Regions from separate parts of the Priestia sp. RMT2NF4 genome, predicted to be linked through region 2. Evidence: riboswitches for the same ligand, from Rfam matches in the RefSeq annotation. Region 2 holds a riboswitch; the other holds the start of a gene.
What was found. A riboswitch is a leader RNA that binds a small molecule or an ion and turns the genes downstream of it on or off. The one in region 2 is predicted to bind cyclic di-GMP.
Positions count from the first base shown of each region.

Region 1: another riboswitch for cyclic di-GMP. It lies ahead of ACMX9J_RS24550 (anti-repressor SinI family protein); the one in region 2 lies ahead of ACMX9J_RS15975 (hypothetical protein).

Region 1 is NZ_JBLQZO010000009.1:82,060-85,482, forward strand. It holds gene ACMX9J_RS24535 (sensor histidine kinase) at 1-226, opposite strand, end outside; gene ACMX9J_RS24540 (response regulator transcription factor) at 241-930, opposite strand; gene ACMX9J_RS24545 (hypothetical protein) at 1,050-1,172, shown strand; cyclic di-GMP riboswitch class I at 2,032-2,116, shown strand; gene ACMX9J_RS24550 (anti-repressor SinI family protein) at 2,097-2,267, shown strand; gene ACMX9J_RS24555 (anti-repressor SinI family protein) at 2,284-2,436, opposite strand; gene ACMX9J_RS24560 (AbrB/MazE/SpoVT family DNA-binding domain-containing protein) at 2,688-3,398, shown strand.
Region 2 is NZ_JBLQZO010000003.1:491,754-495,176, forward strand. It holds gene ACMX9J_RS15970 (NAD(P)/FAD-dependent oxidoreductase) at 1-865, shown strand, start outside; gene ACMX9J_RS15975 (hypothetical protein) at 1,621-2,031, opposite strand; cyclic di-GMP riboswitch class I at 2,282-2,366, opposite strand; gene pgsB (poly-gamma-glutamate synthase PgsB) at 2,763-3,423, shown strand, end outside.

The DNA.
Region 1 (3,423 bases), on a different contig from region 2:
AATCATCCAGGCAAGAAAGTTCGTTCGTCAATTTCTTATAAAACTTCCGACGACTTAAATAGTGGTAAACAAGATAACCTGTAAGAAAAAATAGGCCAAGAAAGATTGCATAGAAGGCTGGAAGAAGACATCGATAACCATCAAGCCAATAAATGGAAAGAACTACGAAAAATTGTACGATTTGCACTGCAATTAAAAGAGCATGTTCTCTAAAGAATAATTTCATTTCATTCCAACCCTTCACCATGTAACGATTAGACGATATCCAGCACCTCTAACTGTTTCTAATAAACCTGAAAGTCCAACTTCCTCAAATTTTTTTCTTACTCTTGCAATATTTACATTTAACGTATTCTCATCCACATAGACTTGTTCATCCCATAGTTTTTCTAACAAGTCTTCACGACCTGCAACACGAGGATATCGTTCTAGTAAACTTTCAATTATATCTGTTTCTTTTTTTGAAAGCAGGATTGTTTTATTACGAAATGACAATTCCAATCTTTCTGGGAACAGCTTTAATCCCTGTATCTCTAAAATTCGTTCTTGTACCTGTGATGCATATTCACCATAAGCACGGCGAAGCTGACTGCGAATTTTTGCCATTACAATTTCAGGATGAAAAGGCTTTGTGATAAAATCATCGCCGCCATTTTCAAGTGCCATCACCTGGTCCATCTCTCCTACTCGTGCAGATATAAATATAACAGGACATATAGACTCCTTCCGTATTTGCCTGCACCAGTAATAGCCATCAAAGCTAGGAAGGTTAATATCTAATAATACAATATCTGGTTTCTGCCTATGAAACTCTTCCATCACATCATCAAAATTCTCCACGACGGTGGTATTAAAGTCATACTTTCCTATATACGAATGGAGGTGCTCTGCGATTTTAGAATCATCTTCAATAATTAATATTTTCTGCATCTCTTCACTCCTTTTTCTCTAGAAAATTATGCCATACAAAATATATAATTTCAAAACACGCAAACAACTAAAAGATTTTAGGTTTTAGCTTTACTTTTTCTAAAGGAACATTTTTTGTTATGAAAGGCATTGCATTTTCAGCCATTTTACCTTCCCTTATTTTGATTACGCCTGTTCGTTATGCTGTTAATTCTGACCATATCCACATTATACAAGTATCAAGTGTTCGTGAATTATTGTGAAAATATAACAGATTAAGTAAACAGTAAAGAGATGGAAGAACAATATTCTCAGCTTCTTCTCGTAGAGTTAAAATCAATTTCACATAATGATGAAGAACACAAAAAGCTATCTCAGCATTGGCAGACGAGAAAGCTTTTTATAGGATTGATAATTATAAAGTACCAAAATATAACCGCAAGTAATCAATAGCACATTTTTCCATAATAGCTATTTTTGGATGAATGGACATATATATAAAGCTACATATCCGATTAAAGGAACCCACACAAAAACCTTTTCCTGTAAAGGTTTTTGTGCTTTCTTACTCCCTTGTATATATATTATGTAAACGAGTGATGTATATTGTATTCATTTTAAGCTTCTTTTTTAAGAATAAAATAGTAAAAAGCAGAAATTCCCAAACTGTTAAACATAATAGGTAATACAATCATTGTATGTTCACCTTCTTTTTATAAATTTTGTTGGGATAGACCTTTCAGCTGCTACTGAGTACATATTTTCCTTTTAAGCAAAATCAAATAATGCAACATCTATTTAGCTATTAAAATAAATCTTTATACACGTATAAAGAAATTATACCTATATACTGTACATTAGATTTCCTTCTAGTTAACACAATGATAGTTAGACATTCAAAACTATAAAAAACCTTTTAGAGGCTTATTTCGAATGCCCATTATAGAACCAACTGCAGGATTAATGTAAGGGTAAATATATATTATCTTAAAGGAGAATTTAATTAGTTCGAAGGTTGGAAAAAGAAAATCTTTGTCAAAGGAATTAAAAAAATAAATAATAATCCTTATTTTTACATGATTTTAAATCCATTATATAGTAATATATTTATAAAATTACATATTATGATAAAGGCAAACTAGTTGAAAAACTAGGACGCAAAGCTACAGGTCTAAGGTTAAATTGCTATGGCAGCTGAGCTCCCTGAATATCTGAAAGTAATTTTCATGGATGGTAAACAACAATTGATAGAAAAAGAATTAGATCAAGAATGGGTTAAACTTATAACAGAAGCTAAGGAATTGGGATTAACTATTGAAGAACTTAAAAAGTTCTTCAAAAAACAAATAACCCCCTAATCACAAACAACACTATTCATATTTGGTCTTGTTTATAATCATTCAATTTCTGGGATTTCCTATTCAAAAACTCTTTAAACTCCTCTTTGGTAACGCTAGAATTCATTGCTTCTTCAACTAAAACTAGCCATTTATAGGAAAGAGTAGTGTCATGATTTGAATTATTCATTATAATCTTCCTCCTTTACAACTTGTCCTATTATAAAGCAAATTGATTTGTAATATAAGCTATAATGATAAAATTATTACTTTTTATCCTGTTTTTTACACAAATTGTTATTCATAGGGTCTTATTCAGTTATTTAGCTTATGAAGATCAAATTTAATAGCTTAGGTAAAGTGTAAACTCATGAAGATATAAAATGAATATAAGTAAATTTATCCTTTGTCTACAAAAGTACATTTGAAAGGATTTTATTAGTGGAAGAGAAAGAATCATCCAAAGATTACTTAATAATTGATAATATGGGGAGAGTAAAGGTACCTTCCCAGCTTCTAGAGCATGCCAATATCCACTCATCTGCTGCAATACAATTCCTCAACTATAAAGATTACATTGTCATGAAGCAGGTTGAATTCCCACCGGTTCTTTTGGAAGAAAATAAAGATAAGAACTTAATTAGGACTATTGATAATTTAGGCTACATTGTAATTCCAAAGATACTTCGTGAAATACATGATATAGATCTACATGATGAAATAGAAGCGAAAGTCCTTAACGAGAGCATTATTTTTGAAAAGAAAAGAGAGCAAAATAAATCTCCAGGTCTACTAAAGGGATATATAGAACCTGAATTAAGTGAGTTATCTTTACTTCAAATAAAATCAGGGAGAATAAAACTTCCTGATTTTGTATTGAAATCTTTGAATTTGGAAGAACATATGCAATTACAGTTCTTTATTAAAGGACCAGATACTATCGTTGCAAAAAAACATAGCTATAAATTTCTTACAGAAGGAAAACTTTTTTTCACTGGACAATCACGCGTGATAAAGAAAGATAAATACTTAAACATTCCTAAAAAGCTGAGAATTTATCTAAACATTCATAGTGGCGACATCCTAGAAATCAAAACAATAGGGGAAAAATTAATCATAAAAAAAGCAATTGAGAACGATACTCTTGTTTAAAATAAGTAAGCGCAGCTGAAATAAT
Region 2 (3,423 bases):
GCTTGGAATTGACTGTTTGCTTCTTGAAGAACAGTCACAATTAGGAGGTCAGCTGTTTAACATCTTTAATGAAATTATTGACTACCCTGGAATGCGTACAAAGAATGGAATAGAAATGCAGCGTGAAATGGTGAAGCACTTTGTTGAGATGGACTGCCTATATGCAGTAAATACAAAAGTACTTTTCATTGATGAACGTTCCAAAACTGTGAAAGTTAAGAAGCAAGCTAAAGAACAGGAAATCTGCTATACGTATCTCATTTTAGCCACCGGTTCTAGTCAGCGAAAGCTTGGAGTACCCGGTGAGCAGCAAATGATTGACCGAGGAGAAGTATATTCAGCTTCAGCAGACGGCGAACGCTTAAAAGGTAAAACAGTTGCTATTATTGGTGGAGGAGACCGCGCTTTTGAAGGAGCACATCTTTTATCATCAAAAGCAAGAGAAGTATATCTTATTCACCGTTCTACGCGTTTTAAAGCAAGAGAGCAGTATGTTGAAAGAGTTATTTCTAACCCTTGTATTAAAGTCATGACTGATACCGAGGTGACAGCAATCCATGGGGATCGTCATGTTACATCCATTGATTTAGAGTGTAAGAACAAAGAGTATAAGAGCAAGAACTTGTTAGTAGATGCGGTCCTAATCAGGCTGGGCGTAGCACCTAACGTTGATCTTATTAAAGGCAAAGTAGCTACGGCACAAAATGGGCTTATTGTCACCGACGATGTCCATCAAAGCAGTAATCCATTTATTTATGCAGTCGGAGATGCGTGTACGACTCCTTTGTTTTCAAGTATCAGCTCCTCAGCTGGCCAAGGAACAATTGTAGCCAAGCACATATCAAATCTGTTAAACGAGGCTTAACAAATTAAAAAGCATCTATCAGCTTGATAGATGCTTTTTTACGTACTGTAATAAAAAAAACACAAGAGAACAATATTTATAGGCAGACAAATTATTAGGAAAAAAGGGATGTACTTTTGAGGAGCAATACTTATTTTTTTAATTAGAATATACTCAGTGGTCGCATTAAAAAGAAACATGATCGAAGATAATATTACATAAGATCCTACGTCTTTCTGAAATGAACGAGTAAAAAGAGGTGAGAAAAGCAATAAAAAGGTAGCGATTTGAAAAGAACCTCTAGAAAATAGGTAATGTTTTTTAGCAATGTAGTTCAAGTTATCCCTCCTTATATGTGTTATTTTACCAAATTAAAAAATAGAAATGAAGCGTATAAAGATATTTGATTGTAAAGCTGATAAAGAAGTAAATAAAATCTATTAACGTATTAACCAAGAATATAGACCATAGAAAATTAGCTTATCTGTTATATACACTAGCGATAAGCTAATTTTCCAACATTTCTATCATGCCTGAATGGGTTTCTTAAGCGTCCAAATTTGATAAAGCATGTATAGTGACTGGTAAATAGCCAGATATGTTAGTAATACCCAGCCGTTCATTAAGTACGGATAAATGGCTTGCGGTACAAAAGGGCTCGTTAAGTAATCACGGAATTGAACTACCCCCACTTAGCAAGCTTGAAGTGGGGATTCCTAAAATCTCTAAAGATTTAGGAACCCTTCCCGTTCAACGGGGTCGGTTAGCCATACAAATTACGGAAGTGTCCCTTCAGGACAACCACGCATACAGCTCTTTCTATATAAGCAAGCGCGTGAAGAGTCGTTAAAAAAGAACGTTCTTTCTTTAACCTTTAACTTTTTCTTTATTTTTTCATCTGTTTGTTTGATGTACAGTTTATTAAGTTCGGATTGGGCTTTTAGGAGAGCTTGAGATTCGCTTACAATGCTGTTTGCAATGTAATCATTTACGCCAAACTTTTTCTTTACGACTAAATGGATACTTTCCTTATGAAGCTCGCGGTTCCAACGTTTTTGCCGAACGAGCGTTTGAAATACAAATCGTTTGGCACGATTAAATAATTCACTCAACGATGCTATTTCAACTAACGTAAGGTCGTTTATCTCCTTTTTCCAAATACGCTTTGAAAAATACGCTTTCTTCATATTTCCCCCTCCCTCTATCGAACTTATGTTCTTATAATTATTTAATAGTTTATAATAAGAGAGAGGATAATTGCAATTAAAAGTTAAAAAGTAGCAAAAAAAGACCGATTTACCTTTATCTACTCGCTGGGCTATGCTCGTCTCTTTCCCTGAGGTGGAGGCTTTCTCGACTAAAATGAAAAATTCCACAATGCGTGGCCTCATATACAAAGCCACTGATTGTTCATGTTTTTCTTTACCTCCGTATGTGTCAGGAAACCCGGCCGTCATAGTCATAAGACCTTCGACCCGAAGTTTTGCGTCCCAGCTTTTCACCTCGTTTGCCCTTATCTGTACAAGTATCGAATTGTTTCTTTTAGAGAACATAAAAGTCAAAAAAGAAACTTTATAATGAATATCATTTTATATTTTACCATATAAATAGGTATTTTAACTTAAAAAAACACAATGACATTCGACTGGTTTTTTTATTTGATTTAGGTTTTTGAGACTATAGATGAAGTAATTTGCTTAGGGGGCATCAAATGCTGTAATAGCAGGAGGTCAAAGAGGTTTAATTACTAGTAAATAACATAAATTACATTTAATTCTCTTATTGATAAACTTAGCTAGGTATGATTAACTATAAAAGTTAAGTAAAAAAATTGAAATATAGGGCTAAATTATAATTATTTTTATGGTTGAAGCTTCCTATTAAAAAAGATAGTCGAAATAAGGAGGAAACAATCGAAATGGTGCTTAGTATTATTTTAATCTGTTTATTTCTAGTATTTGCTTATGGAGCATGGGAACAGGTTAAACATCAAAAAAATATCGATTCTATTCCGGTGAGGATAAATGTTAATGGCATTCGCGGAAAATCAACAGTTACTAGATTGATAACTGGAATCGTAACAGAAGCTGGATATAAAACTATTGGAAAGACTACGGGAACTTCAGCCAGGATGATTTATTGGTTTACAGATGAAGAGAAGCCAATTGTCAGACGACCTGAAGGGCCGAATATAGGAGAGCAAAGACGCGTCGTAAAAGAGGCAGCAAAACTTGAGACTGAGGCACTAGTCAGTGAATGTATGGCGGTGAATCCCGATTATCAAATTACTTTTCAAGAAAAAATGCTTCAAGCAAATATTGGAGTTATTGTAAATGTATTAGAAGATCATATGGATGTTATGGGACCAACACTGGACGAAGTAGCAGAAGCTTTTCTACCAACGATTCCTTACAAAGGGCATTTAATTACGATCGATGGTCCGTATCTTGAGTATTTTAAAACAGTTGCGGCAAAAAGAAGAACAAAAGTAATTGTGGCAGATAATTCAAGAATTACAGATGAGTTCTTAAGAAAGTTTGATTATATGGTATTTCCAGATAATGCATCGCTTGCATTAG